Regions from separate parts of the Streptomyces sp. NPDC059696 genome, predicted to be linked through region 1. Evidence: riboswitches for the same ligand, from Rfam matches in the RefSeq annotation. Region 1 holds a riboswitch; each other region holds the start of a gene.
The links. Region 1 has a riboswitch for cobalamin ahead of ACFV20_RS10970 (energy-coupling factor ABC transporter permease). Riboswitches for the same ligand answer to the same signal wherever they lie in the genome.
Positions count from the first base shown of each region.

Region 2: linked by a shared signal. The riboswitch ahead of ACFV20_RS27810 (cobalamin biosynthesis protein) and the one ahead of ACFV20_RS10970 (energy-coupling factor ABC transporter permease) in region 1 are both predicted to bind cobalamin.
Region 3: linked by a shared signal. The riboswitch ahead of ACFV20_RS22405 (prenyltransferase/squalene oxidase repeat-containing protein) and the one ahead of ACFV20_RS10970 (energy-coupling factor ABC transporter permease) in region 1 are both predicted to bind cobalamin.
Region 4: linked by a shared signal. The riboswitch ahead of ACFV20_RS25975 (ribonucleoside-diphosphate reductase subunit alpha) and the one ahead of ACFV20_RS10970 (energy-coupling factor ABC transporter permease) in region 1 are both predicted to bind cobalamin.

Region 1 covers NZ_JBHWFG010000008.1:60,288-65,228, reverse strand. The annotation lists gene ACFV20_RS10975 (protein kinase) at 187-1,638, shown strand; cobalamin riboswitch at 1,767-1,952, shown strand; gene ACFV20_RS10970 (energy-coupling factor ABC transporter permease) at 1,982-2,689, shown strand; gene ACFV20_RS10965 (energy-coupling factor ABC transporter substrate-binding protein) at 2,686-3,054, shown strand; gene cbiQ (cobalt ECF transporter T component CbiQ) at 3,061-3,810, shown strand; gene ACFV20_RS10955 (energy-coupling factor ABC transporter ATP-binding protein) at 3,807-4,661, shown strand; gene ACFV20_RS10950 (maleylpyruvate isomerase N-terminal domain-containing protein) at 4,821-4,941, shown strand, end outside.
Region 2 covers NZ_JBHWFG010000029.1:93,464-98,404, forward strand. The annotation lists gene cobN (cobaltochelatase subunit CobN) at 1-842, opposite strand, end outside; gene ACFV20_RS27805 (cobyric acid synthase) at 839-2,347, opposite strand; gene ACFV20_RS27810 (cobalamin biosynthesis protein) at 2,349-3,428, opposite strand; cobalamin riboswitch at 3,529-3,662, opposite strand; gene ACFV20_RS27815 (hypothetical protein) at 3,804-4,025, opposite strand; gene ACFV20_RS27820 (anion permease) at 4,057-4,941, opposite strand, start outside.
Region 3 covers NZ_JBHWFG010000020.1:94,814-99,754, reverse strand. The annotation lists gene ACFV20_RS22415 (energy-coupling factor transporter transmembrane component T) at 1-238, opposite strand, end outside; gene ACFV20_RS22410 (SCO2322 family protein) at 558-1,205, opposite strand; gene ACFV20_RS22405 (prenyltransferase/squalene oxidase repeat-containing protein) at 1,202-2,410, opposite strand; cobalamin riboswitch at 2,521-2,657, opposite strand; gene ACFV20_RS22400 (hypothetical protein) at 2,750-3,121, shown strand; gene ACFV20_RS22395 (SAM-dependent methyltransferase) at 3,248-4,063, shown strand; gene ACFV20_RS22390 (helix-turn-helix domain-containing protein) at 4,067-4,941, opposite strand, start outside.
Region 4 covers NZ_JBHWFG010000026.1:35,731-40,671, forward strand. The annotation lists gene mctP (monocarboxylate uptake permease MctP) at 1-1,526, shown strand, start outside; gene ACFV20_RS25970 (GNAT family N-acetyltransferase) at 1,647-2,153, shown strand; cobalamin riboswitch at 2,189-2,362, shown strand; gene ACFV20_RS25975 (ribonucleoside-diphosphate reductase subunit alpha) at 2,487-4,835, shown strand; gene ACFV20_RS25980 (ribonucleotide-diphosphate reductase subunit beta) at 4,835-4,941, shown strand, end outside.

The DNA.
Region 1 (4,941 bases):
TCACCCCGGCGGGTGACCTCTTCGCGCGGGATGTGCGAGACGACGCCCGAGGAGGACACTGCTGCGGCGATCAGCGGTGACGCCGCGCCAGTATCCTGGGTCGGCTGCGGCACCCCCACCAACCCCCGTGCGGACGCGGGGAGTTCGGCCTGCGGCGCGACCTTCCCACGCATGAGACGAGGACGAGTGCTGCTAGCGGGCCGCTACCGGCTGGATGTTGAGATCGGGCGCGGTGGAATGGGAGAGGTCTGGCGTGCCTACGACACCATGCTCGCCAGAGCGGTGGCCCTCAAGCTGCTGCTGCCCCAGGACACCGACCCCACGGCGGCCTCCCGGTTCCGTCTGGAGGCGCAGACCGCCGGGCGTCTCAACCACCCCAACGTCGTGGGGGTCCTGGACTTCGGGGAGTACGACAACCGGCTGTACCTGGTCATGGAGCTCGTCGAGGGCGACAGCCTCGCCGGGGTGCTGGCCGGCTCCGGCGCGCTGCCCGCCGAGCGGGTGGCCCGGCTCGCCGCACAGGCGTCCGCGGGGCTCGCCGCCGCGCACGCCCAGGGCATCGTGCACCGGGACGTCAAACCGGCCAACCTGCTGCTGGACACGGCCGGCACGCTGAAGATCGGCGACTTCGGCATCGCGCGGTTCCTCGACGACCCCGGCGCCGCGCTCACCGCCACCGGGCAGATCATCGGCACCGGCCTCTACCTCGCGCCCGAGCGGGCCCTGGGCAAGCCCGCCGGGCCGGCCTCGGACATGTACTCCCTGGGCTGTGTGCTCTACCAGCTCCTCAGCGGACGACCGCCGTTCGAGGCCGACACCGCCGTCGCCCTGCTCCACCAGCATCTCGACTCCGCTCCCGTGCCGCCCCGCGAGCTCGGGGTCGCCGGGCTTCCGCCCGCGTTCGAGAACTACCTCCTCGGTCTGCTCGCCAAGCAGCCCGAGGACCGGCCCACCGCCCAGCAGGCCGCCGAGTGGTTCGCCGGGGGCGCCTGGCAGGGCCTGCCCGAGCCACTGCCCGAGGTCTCCCCGCCGCTGCGGCCCGCCACCACGTCCAGGGCGAAGCCCGCCGGTCCGGGCTCGTACGGCGGCGCCGACACCGGCGCTCCGACCACGTACGCGCTGCCGGCGACCACGGGACACCGCACCGCGGCCCGGGCCGCCCAGGCGGGGCGTTCGGGCCGCACCCGCGGGCGCGGCGGTGCCGGCAACCGGTCGAGGGTGGCCGCGACGGCCGCCGCCGCGGGCCTCTTCCTCGCGGCGATGCTCCTCGGCATGCGCTGGTTCTCGCCCGACACGACCGCGGAGGGCACGGAACCCGACGCGTCCCCGACGGCGAGCAGTCCAGCCGCCGAGGCGTCCGAGGACTCCGCGCCCGGCTCCTCCGAGCAGCAGACCGACCAGCGGGCCGACCCGGCCGTCGGCCCGGGTACGGCCGACACGCCGGACACCGGCACCGTGGCCGATGTCACTCCCTCCGCCTCGCCGTCCTCGTCGGCTCCTGCCGCGCCCGCGCCGAGTGCGGCGGCTCCGACACAGGGGGCAGGCGGCGGGCCGGCGCAGCCGAAGCCGCAGGAGCCGCTCCAGGGCGGGGAAGAGGACGGGAGCGACGACGGCGGGGACGACGGGACCGACGACTGACGCGGCCCGGGCGGCGTGTGACGGGCCGCTGTCGAGCGCGCGTGGATCGGCCGCGGGATGCGCCGGTGTGCGAACGGGCGCCCCCTCACGCGCCCCTTGGGTGGCTTGTCATCGCCCTTACCCCGGCCTTATTGTCACCAGGCCTTGGTGAACGGGAAATCCGGTGTGATGCCGGTGCGGCCCTCGCCACTGTGAATCGGGAAGTCCGGCTCCAGCCCTCAGGGGCAGCCACTGGGTCCTCGTGACCCGGGAAGGCGGAGTCCGGGCGGTGGTACCCGTCAGCCAGGAGACCGGCCAAGGCGCGTCAACCATCCACGAGGTGCTGGAGAGGGTCTGCTGAGCCATGCACATAGCCGAGGGTTTCCTTCCTCCGGCGCACGCGGTCGCCTGGGGCGTCGCGTCGGCGCCGTTCGTCGTCCACGGGGTCCGGTCGCTCACCCGTGAAGTGCGCGAGCATCCCGAGAGCACGCTGCTCCTCGGTGCGTCCGGTGCCTTCACCTTCGTCCTGTCCGCCCTGAAACTGCCGTCCGTCACGGGCAGTTGCTCGCACCCCACCGGCACGGGCCTGGGCGCCATCCTGTTCCGGCCGCCCATCATGGCGGTGCTGGGCACCATCACCCTGCTCTTCCAGGCACTGCTGCTCGCGCACGGCGGCCTCACCACGCTCGGCGCCAACGTCTTCTCCATGGCGATCGTCGGGCCCTGGGCCGGATACGCCGTCTACCGGCTGCTGCGGCGCTCCAACGCACCGCTGATGGTGGCGGTGTTCTTCGCCGCGTTCCTCGCCGACCTGTCCACCTACTGCGTCACCAGCGTGCAGCTGGCGCTCGCGTTCCCCGACCCGGGCAGCGGGTTCCTGGGCGCGCTCGGCAAATTCGGTTCCATCTTCGCCGTCACCCAGATCCCGCTCGCGGTGAGCGAGGGCCTGCTGACCGTGCTCGTGATGCGGCTGCTGGTGCAGTCCAGCAAGGGCGAACTGACCCGGCTGGGCGTGCTCGTCGCCACCCGGCGGGCCCGGACGGAGACCGAGACCGAGGCAGTGGCCCGATGAAGCGGAACACGAAGATCAACCTGCTCCTGCTGCTCGCCGTGGCCGCGCTGGCGGTGCTGCCCCTGGCGCTCGGGCTCGGCGACCACAAGAAGGAGCCGTTCACGGGCGCCGACGCCGAGGCGGAGACGGCGATCACCGAGCTGAAGCCGGACTACGAGCCGTGGTTCTCGCCCTTGTACGAACCGCCCTCCGGCGAGATCGAGTCGGCGCTGTTCGCCCTCCAGGCGGCTCTCGGCGCCGGTGTACTCGCCTACTACTTCGGTCTGCGCCGGGGCCGCAGGCAGGGCGAGCAGCGGGCGCTGGAGCGGGAGTCCGACGACACGCTCGCCGGCACCGCCGGGAAGTCCGCCGCGGAACGGGACTGAGCCCGGGTGCTGCCGATCGACGCGGCGGCGCACGGCAGTCGCTGGCGCCGCCGCCATCCCGTGGACAAGGCCGTGCTCGGACTCGGTCTCACCCTGCTCGCGATCTCGCTGCCGCCCTGGCCGGGCGCGGCCCTGGTGCTCCTGACGGCCCTGGTCGTGCTCCTGGGTCCGGCCGGTGTGCCCGGGCGGCGGCTGTGGCGGGCCTACCGGGTGCCGCTGGGCTTCTGCGTGACGGGCGCCCTCACGCTGCTCGTCCAGGTGGGCGGGCCGGGTGGTTTCGTCGCCTTCGCCGCCGACGGGCCGATCCGGGCCGGGGAGTTGCTGCTGCGCACCTCGGCGGCCTCCCTGGGCGTGCTGCTGTTCGCCTTCACCACGCCCATGTCCGACCTGCTGCCCCGGCTGGTCCGGGCCGGGGTGCCCGCTCCGGTCGTCGACGTCGCGCTCGTGACGTACCGGATGAGCTTCCTGCTGCTGGACTCCGTGCGCCGCATCCGGGAGGCCCAGGCGGCCCGGCTCGGGCACACCGGCCGGGCCGCGGAGTGGCGGTCCCTGGCCGGGCTCGGCGCCACCGCCTTCGTCCGGGCCTTCGACCGGGCCACCCGTCTCCAGGCCGGGCTCGCCGGGCGCGGCTACGACGGCACCCTGCGGGTCCTGGTGCCCGAGGCCCGGGTCTCCGTCCGTTTCACCGCGGCCAGTTGCGCGCTGCTCGCGGCGGTGGCCGTCCTCACCCTCGTACTGGAAAGGCCGCTGACATGAGCGAGCCCGCCCTCGTCGCCCTGCGGGGCGCGTCCTTCGCCTACGAGGACGGCCCGGCCGTGCTCAGCGGCCTCGACTTCGACATCCGCGAGGGCCGCGCGCTCGCGCTGCTCGGCCGCAACGGCAGCGGCAAGACCACGCTGATGCGGCTGCTCTCCGGCGGTCTGAAACCGCACCAGGGGCGGCTGACGGTCGAGGGACGGCCGGTGGCGTACGACCGCAAGGGGCTGACCGGGCTGCGGACGACCGTGCAGCTGGTGGTGCAGGACCCGGACGACCAGTTGTTCGCGGCCTCCGTCGAGCAGGACGTGTCGTTCGGGCCGTTGAACCTCGGCCTGGACGACACGCAGGTCCGGGCGCGCGTGGCGGAGGCGCTGGCCGCCCTGGACATCACGGCCCTGGCCGACCGGCCGACCCATCTGCTCTCCTACGGGCAGCGCAAACGGACCGCCATCGCGGGAGCGGTCGCCATGCGGCCCCGGGTCCTCATCCTCGACGAGCCGACCGCCGGACTCGACCCGGACGGCCAGGAGCGTCTCCTGACCACCCTCGACGGGCTCCGGGCCGCCGGCACCACGGTGGTGATGGCCACCCACGACGTCGACCTCGCCCTGCGCTGGGCCGACGACGCGGCGCTGCTCACCCCGTCCGGTGTCCGCACCGGACCCGCGGCCACGGCCCTGGCCCGGCCGGATCTCCTCCGCGAGGCCGGGCTGCGTCTGCCGTGGGGCGCGGCGGCGGCGCAGCTGCTGCGCTCCCAGGGTCTGCTGCCCGAGACGCACCCGGGCCCGCGGACACCGGAGGAACTCGCCGCCCTCGTGGGAGGGCGGCTGGGGGCGTCCGGGGCGTAGGAGCCGTGCGGGGGCCGGACGGCTGAAGGCTCCCGCCCCCCCGAAAGCCATGCGGCGGCGAGGGGGCTGCGGGTGTCCGGAAGGCAGGAGCACGCGGTGGTGGGCGCGGTCGGCCGAAACGCGCTTGTGCCCCCTCGCGCGGGGTTCTACGTTGCCGGGGTGGATCTCTTCTCCCGTACCTGGACGGCGTTGCGCGCGGCGGTGGCCGGACTGTCCGACGAGGACTTCGGGCGGCCCAGCGGCTGTACGGGATGGCTGGTGCGTGACCTGGTGTGCCACC
Region 2 (4,941 bases), on a different contig from region 1:
AACTCCGGGATGGCCACCTGCATCGCGGCGTCCATGGGGGAGAGGGCGGCGTCCGAGTCCGACCAGGCCTGCCGCGACGACGTCAGGCACAGGCCCTGCAGCACGGGGATGTCGAGCTCGGCGAGGGCGCCGATGTCCCAGGCCTCCTCGTCGCCGCCCGCCGAGGCCTGCGAGGCGTGCGTGCCGCCCGCGGCGAGGACGGTCGCGACCAGGGCGTCGGCCTGCCTGAGGATCTCGTACAGCCCCGCGTCCGCGCCGCGCAGCGAACCGCAGTACACGGGCAGCGCGTTGGCGCCGCGCGCCTCGATCGCGTCGCACAGGGTGTCCACGAAGGCGGTGTTGCCGCTCAGTTCGTGGGCCCGGTAGAAGAGCACGCCGACGGTCGGGCGGCCCGGCACGAGCTCACGCTCGCCGTGGACGCCGTACTCGGGCATCTTCCGAGGCTCGTCGAAGCCCTCGCCCGTCAGCAGCACGGTGTCCGAGAGGAACCGGGCGAGTTCGGTCAGGTTGTCCGGGCCGCCCTCCACGAGGTACCTGAGCGCCTCGGCGACGACACCGGCCGGGACGGACGACTCGGCCATCAGCTCCGCGTCCGGCACGGCCTCGCCGCCCAGCAGCACGGTCGGGATGCCGGACGCCTTCAGCGCGGCGAGCCCGTCCTCCCAGGCCCGCTTGCCGCCGAGCAGCCGGACGACGGCGATGCCGGCCCCGTCCAGCAGGGCCGGAAGCTCCTCCCGGACGTCCACGCGGGTCGGGTTGCCGATCCGGTAGTCGGCACCTGAGGCGGCCCGGGCCGCCAGCAGGTCCGTGTCGGCGGTCGACAACAACAACACAGTGCTCATGCGGGTGCTCCCGGTGGAATGAAGGGCAGTCCTTGCGGCGCGCCGGACTCGATGAGCCGCCACAGCGCGTCGGTGTCCGCGTGCTGTTCGATCAGGTCGCCGAGCCGGTCGAGCTGCTCCTCGCGCAGCGCGGCGAACGAGGTGTCCGGCGCGGGCACGAAGCGGCGGCCCGCGGCGGCCGCCACCTCGCGCAGAAAGGCCCGCCGGAAGCCGTCCGACTCCAGTGAGCCGTGCCAGTGCGTGCCCCAGGTCTGGCCGACCCGGCAGCCGTCCAGGAAGGGGTCTCCGCCGGTGACGTCGGCGACCCCGTGGTGGATCTCGTAACCCTCGACGTGCTCCCCGAGGGCCTCCCCGGACGGCCGGGTGAGGGTCTTCTCGCGGGCGAACCGCACCCGTACGGGCAGCATCCCGAGCCCGTCGACGTGGCCCCGGCGGCTCTCCACGTCGTCCTCGATGTGCTCGCCGAGGATCTGGAAGCCGCCGCAGATGCCGAGCACGGGCCGCTGCTCGGCGGCCCTGCGGACCAGGGCGTCGGCCAGCCCGCGCTCGCGCAGCCACTCCAGCGCCCGGACCGTCCCGCGGGTGCCGGGCACGATGACGAGGTCGGCGTCGGACAGCTCCTCCGGCCGGTCCACGAACCGCACCACGACGCCCGGTTCGGCGGCCAGGGCGTCCACGTCGGTGAAGTTGGACATCAGCGGCACGGCGCAGACCGCGACGCGCAGCACGTCCTCGCCGACCGGCGGGGCGACGACGGACTCCCGCACCACCCCCCGCAGGGAGACCCTGAGGCCGTCCTCCTCGTCGATCCCGAGCCCGTGCCGGAACGGCAGCACGCCGTACGTCCTGCGCCCCGTGAGGCCGTGCAGCATCTCCAGACCCGGCTCCAGCAGGGAGACGTCCCCGCGGAACTTGTTGACGAGGAACCCGGCGACACAGGCCTGGTCCTCGGGCGACAGCAGCGCCACCGTCCCGAAGAACGAGGCGAACACCCCGCCCCGATCGATGTCGCCGACGACGAGCACGGGCAGCCCGGCGTTCCGGGCGATCCCCATGTTCACGATGTCCGTCCGCCGCAGATTGATCTCGGCGGGAGAACCGGCCCCCTCACAGATCACCGCGTCATACGTGCCCCGCAACTGCTCCAGGCAGTCCAGCACCGTCCCGAGCAGCCGCTGTTGGCGTCCGCCGTGGTAGCCACGCGCGCTCATCTCCCCGACCGGCTTGCCCAGCAGCACGACCTGACTGCTCTGCTCGCCGCCGGGCTTGAGCAGCACCGGGTTCATCAGCGCGGTCGGCTCGACGCGGCAGGCCTGCGCCTGCATGGCCTGGGCCCGTCCGATCTCGGCCCCCTCCGTCGTCACGAAGGAGTTCAGGGACATGTTCTGTGCCTTGAAGGGCGCGACCTTGACGCCTTGGCGCACCAGCCACCGGCAGATACCGGCGGTCACGACGCTCTTGCCGGCGTCGGAGGTGGTGCCGGCAACGAGAAGCCCACCGCTCATGTCATTTCCCCCACTTCAGCGACCACGGGCCCCGGAGCGACGGCGCACTCCCGAGCAACCGCGCACTCCCGAGCAACCGCGCATTCCCGAGCAACCGCGCATTCCCGAGCGACCGCGCGCTCCTGGACGACGGCGCACTACTGGACGACCGCGTACTCATCAGCAACCGCGCGCCCGCGCACACCCCGAGCGCGAGCCATGTCACGCGCTGCGACAGCCGCACGGCCCGTTCGACGTCCTGCGTACCGACGGCACGCCCCCGCGTGTTCAGCACGGGACGGTGCTCCACCCGCCCGCCGTACGAGAGCGTCCCGCCGAGCCGCACCCCGAGCGCCCCGGCGAACGAGGCCTCCACGGGCCCCGCGTTGGGACTCGGATGCCTGTCCGCGTCGGCCCGCCAGGCCCGCACGGCCCCCCGCGGATCCGGCCCGGCCAGAGCGGCGAGCACGGCGGTCAGCCGCGCTCCCGGCCACCCCGCGAGGTCGTCCAGCCGCGCGGAGGCCCACCCGTAGCGGCGGTAGCGGGCCGACTTGTGCCCGACCATGGCGTCCAGGGTGTTGACGGCCCGGAACCCCAGCAGCCCCGGCACCCCGCCGACGGCCCCCCACACCAGCGCCCCCACCACCGCGTCGGAGGTGTTCTCGGCGACGGACTCGACCACGGCCCGGGCCATGCCGTCGGCGTCGAGGGCCTGCGGATCGCGGCCGCACAGGTGCGGCAGCCGCGCCCGGGCCGCCTCGACGTCCCCGGCCTCCAGCGCCTGCCCGATGGTGCGCGCCTCCCGGGCGAGTGAAGTCCCCCCGACGACGGCCCAGGTGGCGGCAGCGGTCAGCGCCGCGGAGGCGGCGGGGGAGGTGCGCACGGCACGCGCGGCGACGGACCCGAGGGCGACGGCCCCGCCGGCACACACGGCGGTGTGCAGCGCGCCCCACCCGCGGTGGTCCCGCCACAACACCCGTTCCACGGCACCCGCGGCCCGTCCGAACGCGGCGACCGGATGCCCCCGGCGAGGATCACCGAGCAGCAGGTCACCGATCAGACCGGCGGCGGCGCCGTACGCGAAGACGCGACCGGCACCCATGGGCTCAGCCGGCCAGGAGGGCGGGCAGGGGTGGGGTGGTGAACCTCGATCGGCAGCCGCGCATGGCGATATGTGTCCTCACTCAGGGTGTCCACGCCCTGGTTCGACGAGATCGGCGGTGAGAGTTCCTGGCTCCCGGGGATTGCTACCCCGGTGACAGTGGCGGGACCGCGCCGGACTTTCACCGGCTTCCTCTCCTGCCGCCGTACTGGCCCCGGCAGTCCACCACGGCCGGGAACGGCCGTCAACTTGCCGTTGACCTGCGAGGGGAGAGTGTGGAGAACCCCACATCGCCCCCTGCCCCCACACGACGACCGGGCGGCACAGGACCTCAAGTCCCGTGCCGCCCGGCGGACACGATGTGCGGTGCGGCGCTCAGGCCACGATCAGGTAGATCCCGTACCCCACGGCCACCGCACACGCCGCGAAGCACGCGTACGCGCCGGTGACCGCGAGACTCGCGGACCCGCCCTCGGCGACCGCCCGCTCGCGGCGCGAGAGACCGGTGATGCCGAGGGTGAACAGGCCGACGAGGGCCACGGTGACCACGAGGCTGACGCCGAAGACGGAGCCGAGGGCCGCCCAGTCGATCTTCATATCCGAGACTCTTCCTTGTAACCGGTGGCGGTCAGACCGTGGTGGTCGTGGTCGGCGTGCGCTCGGCGGTGGCCTGCGCCGGGAACGAGGGGACCGGGTCCTCCGACGCCGGGGCCGTGCCGCCCACCGGCGGCGGCGTCACCGCGGCGATCGCGGTGGTCACCACACCGGCAGGCTCGGCGTCAGCGGTGTCGTTGACGTTGGTGTGGTCGACCACCTCACGCCGCGACAGCTTCCAGATCGCCGCGCTGGAGGCGATGAGGAAGACGGCCACCACCGCGGTGCCCCAGCTGCCGAAGCCGGTGACGTACTCGGCGAGCGCGCCCACCAGGGCCGCGGCCGGCAGGGTCAGACCCCACGCGACGAACATCCGCGTCGCGGTGGACCAGCGGACCACGCCGCCCTTGCGGCCGAGCCCGGCACCCATCACCGAACCGGACACGGAGTGCGTCGTGGAGAGGGAGAAACCGAGGTGCGAGGAGGCCAGGATGACCGTGGCCGCGGAGGTCTGGGCGGCGAAGCCCTGCTGCGGCTGGAGGTCGGTCAGTCCCTTGCCCATGGTGCGGATGATGCGCCAGCCGCCCAGGTAGGTGCCGAGCGCGATGGCGAGACCCGCCGAGAGGATGACCCACATGGGCGGGTCCGAGTCGGGCGCCACGGCGCCGCCGGCGACCAGCGCGAGGGTGATGATGCCCATCGTCTTCTGGGCGTCGTTGGTGCCGTGGGCCAGGGAGACCAGGCCGGCGGAGGCGATCTGACCGGTCCGGTAGCCCTTCTTGGACGCCTGGCTCTCGGCCTTGCTGCCGAGGGAGTACGTCAGCCGCGTGGCGAGCATCGCCGCGATGCCCGCGACCAGCGGGGCGGCGATCGCCGGAATCAGCACCTTGGTGACCAGCACGTCTCCGTGCACCGCGCC
Region 3 (4,941 bases), on a different contig from region 1:
TGTGCGTGCCGGGGATGGGGGAGCCGAGGACGGTCGCGAAGAGGAGGCGGACGACGATCACGGCGAGGGCGAGTTTGACGAAGGCGCCGTAGGAACGGGACCAGGGGGTGTCGGGGCGGCGGGTCGCCACGACGTACGCGGAGACCGCGATGAGGAGAGCGAGGAGGAGGGGGTTGGTGGTGCGGGTGGCCGCGGTCCCGAGCCCCAGCGCCCACAGCCACCAGGCCCCTGGGTGCAGCTGGGCCCGACGCCGACGCCCGGGCGGGGTCGGACCGGGGCGGCCCCTCCCCGCCTCGACGGCCGGGCTGTCCGCAGGCCGGGAGGGACGGGTGCGCGCGCCGTCGTACTCGTCGGCGGCCCGGCTGTCCGCAGTCCGGGAGGGACGGCTGTCCGGGCTGTCGTGCTGCTCGGCGGCCCGGCTGTCCGCAGGGCGGGAGGGACGGCTGTCCGGGCTGTCGTGCTGCTCGGCGGCCCGGCTGTCCGCAGGGCGGGAGGGACGGCTGTCCGGGCCGTCGTCCTGCTCGGCGGCGGGATTGTCCGCAGGGCGGGCCGGGTGGTCACCCACGTCGGCGTACCTGCCAGATGGCCGCGCCGCCCAGGACCGCCACCACGGCGATGCCCGCGATCAGGCCCAGGGAGGGGCCGTCGTCCGACGAGGTCTTCTTCTGCTTCTGCGCGGTCGGCTTCCCCTGCCCCGGGGTCCGCTGCTGCGAGACCTGCTCGCCGCAGCCCTGCTCCGGATAGCCGGAGATCGCGCACAACAGGGCGTTCGTGTCGTAGCGCAGAGGCCCCGCCACCGCCGCCAGGGCATCAGCGGTCGTGGCGTCGGGGGAGACCCGGGCGCAGACCGTGCGGGCGGCGGGCGGGGTCTCCCCTTCCGGCGCGTCGGAGCGTGTGCCGAAGTCGAGGACCAGGGCGACCCGCTTGCTGCCGTCCCGCGCGGGCGTCTTCGCACAGATCGTCGCGAAGTCGGCCCTGCCGCGCGGCTGTGACGCGTCCGCGGAGTCCTCGCTCACGGCGAAGCGGAACCCCTGGACGTCGCCGTCCGAGGGGCGGGCCAGGGACGGGCCCTGGGTGGCGTACACCCACGTCCCGGCGTCACGCTCCCAGAACGACCAGTACCGGTACCCGGCCGCCTGGGCCTGGCCCGCCCCCGCGCACAGCAGGAGCGGGACCAGGAGCAGGAGAAGGGCGCGGCGGATCACAGGTGCTGCTGCTTCTTGCGGCCGGTGAACAGGAAGCCGATGCCGATGCCGGCGACGAGGCAGACACCGACGTACCACCAGACCCCGAAGAAGTCCGAGCCGGAGTCGTCCTTCGCGGCCGAGGCCTCGGTCTTCCCGGTGGCCTGCGGGGCCGGGCCCGTCGCGTTGAGCTGCTTGACGAGGTCCGCGCCGCCGAAGTCACGCGGGTTCCTGCCCGTCGCGTGGGCGGCGAGGATCAGCTGGGCGTAGGCGGCCGGGCCGCTCTGCGCGGCCCAGGCCGCGGAGTTCTTCGCCAGCCACCGCACGGACTTCTCCGCCTGCGCGGTGTCGCCCCGCGCGGCGAGCGCGACGACCGCGTCGGCGGTGTTGCCGTAGTCGGGCTGGGGCTCGGCACCGGCCAGGGCGGACATCAGGTGCCCGTCGTCCTTCGCCAGGGTGGCGGTGAGGTACGCGGCCCCGTTGGCGGCGGCCTGCTCCGGGGTCGCGGCCTTCTCGCAGGTCGCGTCGGACTTCTTGCCGGGCTCGACGACCATGCCCTTGCCCAGCGCGCCGAGCACACCGGCCGCCGTGGCGTCGGCGTTGGCGGCGAGCTTGCCCTTCTTGTCGGGCTGGAACGCGAAGGCGCCGTCCTGGTCCCCGCCGCAGGGCAGGGCGAGCTTCAGCAGGGCGTCGTAGGGGGACTTGCCGTCCTTCACGACCTGGCCCGGCTTCTCGCCCGCGGCGGCGAGCGCGCCGACGACGACCGACGTCGAGTTGGTGTCGCTGGCCCCGCCGGCGGAGTAGCCCCAGCCGCCGTCCTCGTTCTGCACGGACTTCAGCCAGGCGACGGCCTTGCCGGTGGCGCCGTCGTGCCCGCCGAGCGCGGCCAGGGCCTGTACGGCGGCGGAGGTGGCGTTGGTGTCCCTCATGGTCTTGGCGTCGCACGCGGCGGTGGGGTCGGGGCGGTACGAGGCGAAGGAGCCGTCCGCGCACTGCTGGCGCTCCAGCCACCGCACGGCCTTCGCCGCGGGCTTCACACCCACCGTGTCCTGCGCGAGCAGCGCGAGCGACTGCCGCCACACCCCGTCGTACTTCGGGTCGGTCGAGCCGTACAGGGCGGAGGGGAACGCCTGGGACGACGACGGGGACGGGTCTGCGACGGCCGGGGTGGCGGCGCCGATCACGGCGACTGCGGCCAGGACCGCGGCGCTGCGGCGAACGTTCATGATCGGCGGGTGCCTCTCCCTGTGGGGGAGCCGGACAGCACGGGACACCCCGGCGGCTCGGCTCCGTGTACCTCGACGGTGCGGTGCCCGGCACGCTGCCGGGCACGTGAGCCGGTCACGACCCGTACGAGGCGATCCGGCTCACCGCCCGGTGGTGCGGCGGCTCACGGTTGCGGGTCAGCGCCGGAATTGCACCGGCTTCCCCCCGTACGGTGTGATGACGACCCGCTTACTGTACCCGCACGTAGGAATCGGGCCGAGGGGGTCCCGGGCGGAGCGAGACGCCCCGGACCGGACGACCTGTGCAAGGGGGCCGGGGGCCCAGGACGGAGAGACGCCATGCCGCACACGCAGCCCGGGTCCGAGGGAGTGAGTCAGCCCGGCTACCTGACCGACCGGCAGTGGGTCGGTCTCACCCTGGCCATCCTGAGCGGCGCCGTCGAGGGCTGTGAGCGGGCCGGTCTCAGGGGGGACTGGGCGTCCGACCTGGGAATCGCCGCGGTCAGGGGACTGAGGGAACGCCTCGACGTCCTGATGGCGGAGGCGGCCGAGACGGCCGAGGCGGCCGAGACGGCCGAGGCGGCCGGGACGGCCGAGATGGCCGGGACGGCCGAGATGGCCGGGACCGCCGGGACGGCCGAGGGTGCCGGGACGGCCGAGATGGCCGAGGGTGCCGGAACGGCCGAGACGGCCGAGAGTGTCGGCGGATGATCCGGGGCGGCGGGCAGGGCTCTGCTCGCCGCGACCGAACTGCTGCGCACAGCAGCCGAGTTGATCCATTCCTGGGGCCGGAGCGGATAACGTGGGGCTTCCTCGACCACACACGCAGGAGCGTCCATGACCGAGCACGTGGAGAACTCCGAGCAGGAGCCGTTCCCCAAGATCGACACCTCGGTGCCGCACTCGGCCCGGATCTGGAACTACTGGCTGGGCGGCAAGGACAACTACGAAGTCGACCGGGTGGCCGGTGACGCGTTCCGCGAGGTCTTCCCCGGCATCGAGACCGGGGCCCGCGCCGCCCGCTACTTCCTCGCCCGCGCCGTCCGCCACCTGGCCGCCGAAGAGGGCATCCGCCAGTTCCTGGACATCGGCACCGGCCTGCCCAACGTGGACAACACCCACCAGATCGCCCAGCGGGTGGCCCCGGAGAGCCGGATCGTCTACGTCGACAACGACCCCCTGGTGCTGGCCCACGCCCGCGCCCTGCTCACCAGCACGGCGGAGGGCGTCACCAACTACGTGGACGCCGACCTGCGCGCTCCGGACACCATCGTCCGGGAGGCCGGGAAGACACTCGACTTCGACCAGCCCGTCGCCCTCATGCTGATGGGCATCCTGGGCCACATCGAGGACCACGACGAGGCCCGCTCGATCGTGCGCCGGCTGGTGGCCGCCCTGCCGCCGGGCAGCTACCTCGTGCAGTACGACTCCACCGACACCAGCGAGGACTACGTCCGGGCCATCCAGACGTACAACGACGGCGGTTCGATCCCCTACATCCTGCGCAGCCCCGAGCAGATCGCGCGCTACTTCGACGGTCTCGAACTGCTCGAACCGGGCGTGGCGTCCTGCTCGCGCTGGCGCCCCGACGCGGCGGCCCTGGGCCTGCCGGCCGAGGTGCACCAGTACGGCGGCGTCGCCCGCAAGCGCTGACCCTCAGGCCTCCTGAAGGATGCGGTGCAGGATGGTCGGGGTCTCGTCGGGGGACTCGGCTTCGACCACCAGCCGGTTCATGGCGTCCCAGTAGCACTCGATCTCGGCCGGCCGGTCGGGATAGAGGGCACCGGTGAGCTGCTCCAGGTAGACCACGTCCGGCAACTGCCCGCCGGGCAGCCGCAGAATGGTCACCGGACCGCCCTCCCCGGCGTGGGCGCCGGCGGCGAACGGCAGGACCTGCACCGTCACGTGCGGCAGCGCGCAGCACTCGATGAGATGCCTGAGCTGCTCCCGCATCACACGGCTGCCGCCCACCGGCCGCCGCAGCGCCGCCTCGTCGATCACGGCCCACAGCCGGGTCGCCGGCTGCCGGTGCAGGATCCGCCGCCGGGCCATCCGCAGCTCCACCCGGCGGTCGGTCTCCGCCGCCCCGGCGTCCGGGTGCGCGAGCCGGACGGCGGCCCGGGCGTAGTCGGCGGTCTGCAGCAGGCCCGGGACGCGCTGGACCCGGAAGGAGCGGATGAGGCTCGCCGCCTGTTCGGCCCCGAGGTAGGTCTGCATCCACGCGGGCACGACATCGCTGTAGGACCGCCACCAGGCAGGGGTGTTGGCCTGCTCGGCCAGCGCCAGCAGGGTGGCGCGCTCGGCCTTGTCGGTGACGCCGTAGAGCGTCAGCAGATCGGCCACGTCGCGCAGTTTGAAACCGTGGCGGCCCGCCTCCATGCGGCTGATCTTGGAAGGGGAGGCGCGGATGACGTACCCCGCCTCCGCCCGGCCGATACCCCGCCCCTCCCGCAGCCCGCGCAGCCGCGCACCCAGCGCCAGCCGCGGCACCATGGGCCCGGCCGGTCTGTCGTCCAGGACTCCGTCGAAGG
Region 4 (4,941 bases), on a different contig from region 1:
ACGAACACAGCCTGGACGAATGGGGCCTGGGCGGGCGCTCGTTCGGCACCTGGATCACCTGGTTCCTGCTCGGCGGCGACCTGTACACGGCGTACACCTTCGTCGCCGTGCCGGCGGCGATCTACGCGGCGGGCGCGGCCGGCTTCTTCGCCGTGCCGTACACGATCCTGGTGTACCCGCTGATCTTCACCTTCCTGCCGCGCCTGTGGTCGGTGTCCCACAAGCACGGGTACGTCACGACGTCCGACTTCGTGCGCGGCCGCTTCGGCTCGAAGGGCCTGTCGCTGGCGGTGGCCGTGACGGGCATCCTGGCGACGATGCCGTACATCGCGCTCCAACTGGTCGGCATCCAGGCCGTGCTGGACGTGATGGGTGTCGGCGGCGGCGAGAACACCAACTGGTTCGTCAAGGACCTGCCGCTGCTGATCGCGTTCGGCGTGCTCGCGGCGTACACGTACTCGTCGGGTCTGCGGGCCCCCGCGCTCATCGCGTTCGTGAAGGACACGCTGATCTACATCGTCATCGCGGTGGCGATCATCTACATCCCGATCAAACTGGGCGGCTTCGACGACATCTTCGCCAAGGCCGGCGACGCGTTCAGCCAGACCAATCCGGCGACCGGCGCGCCACGCGGGGCCCTGGCACCGGCCGAGCCGGGCCAGTGGACGTACGCCACGCTGGCGTTGGGCTCCGCCCTCGCCCTGTTCATGTACCCGCACTCGATCACGGCGACGTTGTCCTCGAAGAGCCGTGAGGTGATCCGCCGCAACACCACGATCCTGCCGCTGTACTCGCTGATGCTGGGTCTGCTGGCGCTGCTCGGCTTCATGGCGATCGCGGCCGGCATCAAGGTGCAGAACGGTCAGCTGGCGATCCCGCAGCTGTTCGAGACGATGTTCCCGGACTGGTTCGCGGGCGTGGCGTTCGCGGCGATCGGCATCGGCGCGCTGGTGCCGGCGGCCATCATGTCCATCGCGGCCGCGAACCTCTTCACCCGCAACATCTACAAGGACTTCATCAAGCCGGACGCCACCCCGGCGCAGGAGACCAAGGTCTCCAAGCTGGTCTCCCTGCTGGTGAAGGTCGGCGCCCTGGCGTTCGTCCTCACCATGGACAAGACGGTCGCCATCAACTTCCAGCTGCTGGGCGGCATCTGGATCCTGCAGACCTTCCCGGCGCTGGTCGGCGGCCTGTTCACCCGCTGGTTCCACCGCTGGGCCCTGCTCGCGGGCTGGGCGGTCGGCATGGTCTACGGCACGGTCGCGGCGTACGGCGTGGCCTCCCCGACGCAGAAGCACTTCGGCGGCTCCGCGAAGGAGATCCCGGGCATCGGGGAGATCGGTTACATCGGCCTCACGGCGTTCGTCCTGAACGTGGTGGTGACGGTGGTCCTGACCTTCGTCCTGAAGGCCCTGAAGGCTCCCGACGGCATCGACGAGACCAAGCCGGAGGACTACACGGCGGACGCGGGCGACCCGGGGGTCCAGGTGGAACTCCCGCCTGCGACGGCGGGGACGAGCCATTGAGCGCGGCCTGAGCGGGCCGCGCTCAGGGGCGCGGGGAACTGCGCGAACAACCACACCACACCCGCAGCGGGCCGCCGACCTGACACACATCGGCGGCCCGCTGTCGTGCACACTCGCGCCATGGACCTCCTGATCCGCCGTGCGCATCCCACCGAATACGACGAACTCGGCACCATCACCGCCCAGGCCTACCTTCAGGACGGCCTCCTCGACTTCGGCGAGGGCGACGCGTACCTGGGCGTACTGAGGGACGTCGCCGGACGAGCCGGCGCCGCGGACGTCCTGGCGGCTCTGAAGGACGGCCGCGTGCTCGGCGGCGTCACCTTCGTGCCGTCCGGCGGGCCCATGGCCGACATAGCCGGCCCCGGAGAGGCCGAGATCCGCATGCTCGCCGTCGCGCACGCGGCCCGCGGACAGGGAGTCGGCGAGGCCCTCGTGCGCTCCTGCGTCGAGCGGGCACGGGCCACCCCGGGCTGCCGGAGCGTCGTGCTGTCGACCCAGCCCACCATGCACGCGGCCCACCGCATCTACGGACGGCTGGGCTTCACGCGTACCCCCGATCGTGACTGGAACCCCCTCCCGGAGCTGACGGACATCACTCTTCTCACCTATGAGTTGACGCTCTGAAACCAGCACGACACAACATCTGGGGGTGCCGTTCGAACCCGGCACAAGATGTATGCTCGTGCTCGCTGTCGCCGCAGGGGAATCCGGTGCGAATCCGGAACTGTCCCGCAACGGTGTACTTGTGCATGTCTGTTCCCGGAACCGCCCGTTCCTGGGGCCGTCGTGCACAGGGGTCAGTCCGAGGACCTGCCGACAGCGCACCCGGCCACCCGGCCGGTGTGCCCTGACGTCCGGGCCTCGTGGAGTGGGCCGGTGGACGCGACGCCGCAGTGCGCTCGCGTGCTGCCCCCTGCCCTCGACGAGGCCCCCGTGCCGAGCGAGGGAGAGCCCCACGTGACCATCGCGCCAGCCGAACCGGTCTCAGCCGAAGAGGAGCACGACGCTCCCGGTGCCGCGCTGCTGCGGACCCTGAGCGAGCTGACCGCCGACCTCCCCGACGCCGACCCCGGCCGGGTCGCCGCCGCCGCGCTGCGCGGCCGGTCCGCCGCCGCGGACGAGGCGGAGTTGCGGGAACTGGCGACGGAGGCAGCGGCCGGTCTGATCTCCGAGGACCCCGCCTACTCCCGGCTGGCCGCCCGGCTGCTGACCATCGGCATCCGCGAGGAGGCCGCCTCGCAGGGCGTCACGTCCTTCACCGAGTCCGTCGCGGTCGGCCACCGCGAGGGGCTCATCGCCGACCGCACCGCCGAGTTCGTGCGCGTCCACGCCGCCCGCCTCGACGCGCTGATCGACCGTGCGGCCGACGACCGCTTCGGCTACTTCGGCCTGCGCACCCTGCACAGCCGCTATCTGCTGCGCCACCCGCACACCCGCAAGGTCGTCGAGACGCCCCAGCACTTCATGCTGCGGGTGGCGTGCGGTCTCGCCGAGGACGACACCGTACGCGCGGTGGACGAGGTCGCGGCTCTCTACGGGCTCATGAGCCGCCTCGACTACCTCCCCTCCTCCCCCACGCTCTTCAACTCCGGCACCCGGCACCCCCAGATGTCGTCCTGCTACCTCCTGGACTCCCCGCAGGACGAGCTGGACTCCATCTACGACCGGTATCACCAGGTGGCGCGGCTGTCGAAGCACGCCGGCGGCATCGGCATCGCCTACTCCCGGATCCGCGCCCGCGGTTCACTGATCCGCGGCACCAACGGGCACTCCAACGGCATCGTCCCGTTCCTCAAGACCCTGGACGCCTCGGTCGCCGCCGTGAACCAGGGCGGCCGGCGCAAGGGTGCCGCCGCGGTCTACCTGGAGACCTGGCACGCCGACATCGAGGAGTTCCTGGAGCTGCGCGACAACACCGGCGAGGACGCCCGCCGTACGCACAACCTGAACCTCGCGCACTGGGTGCCGGACGAGTTCATGCGGCGCGTGAACGCGGACGCGCCGTGGTCGTTGTTCTCCCCCTCCGACGTGCCGGAGCTGGTCGACCTGTGGGGCGAGGAGTTCGACGCCGCGTACCGGGCGGCCGAGGCGAAGGGCCTCGCGAAGAAGACCCTGCCCGCGCGTGAGCTGTACGGCCGCATGATGCGCACCCTCGCGCAGACCGGCAACGGCTGGATGACCTTCAAGGACGCCGCCAACCGCACCGCCAACCAGACGGCCGAGCCCGGACACGTCGTGCACTCCTCCAACCTCTGCACGGAGATCCTGGAGGTCACCGACGACGGCGAGACGGCGGTCTGCAACCTGGGCTCGGTGAACCTCGGCGCGTTCGTGACCGGCGGGGACATCGACTGGGAGCGCCTGGACGAGACCGTCCGCACGGCCGTGACGTTCCTCGACCGGGTCGTGGACATCAACTTCTACCCGACCGAGCAGGCGGGCCGCTCCAACGCCCGCTGGCGTCCGGTCGGCCTCGGCGCGATGGGCCTCCAGGACGTCTTCTTCAAGCTGCGCCTGCCCTTCGACTCGCCCGAGGCCAAGGCCCTGTCCACCCGTATCGCCGAGCGGATCATGCTCGCCGCGTACGAGGCCTCCGCCGACCTCGCCGAGCGCAACGGCCCGCTGCCGGCCTGGGAGAAGACCCGCACGGCCCGGGGCGTGCTGCACCCGGACCACTACGACGCGGAGCTGACCTGGCCGGAGCGCTGGGCGGCGCTGCGCGAGCGCGTCGCCACGACCGGCATGCGCAACTCGCTGCTGCTGGCCATCGCGCCCACGGCCACCATCGCCTCCATCGCGGGCGTGTACGAGTGCATCGAGCCGCAGGTGTCCAACCTGTTCAAGCGCGAGACGCTGTCGGGCGAGTTCCTCCAGGTCAACTCCTACCTGGTGGACGAGCTGAAGCGGCTCGGCGTGTGGGACGCCCGCACCCGGGAGGCCCTGCGCGAGGCCAGCGGCTCGGTGCAGGGCTTCGCCTGGATCCCCGAGGACGTGCGCGCCCTCTACCGCACGGCGTGGGAGATCCCGCAGCGCGGCCTGATCGACATGGCGGCGGCCAGGACGCCGTTCCTGGACCAGTCCCAGTCCCTGAACCTGTTCCTGGAGACACCGACCATCGGCAAGCTCTCCTCGATGTACGCCTACGCCTGGAAGTCCGGGCTGAAGACGACGTACTACCTGCGCTCGCGCCCGGCGACCCGCATCGCCCGAGCCGCCCGGGCCACCGTGCCCGTGCAGGCCACCCCCGACCCGGAAGCGGTCGCCTGCTCCCTGGAAAACCCCGAGTCCTGCGAGGCCTGCCAGTAATGACCACCCAGAACCTTCTCGACCCCGGCTTCGAACTCACCCTGCGCCCCATGCGCTACCCCGACTTCTACGAGCGCTACCGGGACGCCATCAAGAACACCTGGAC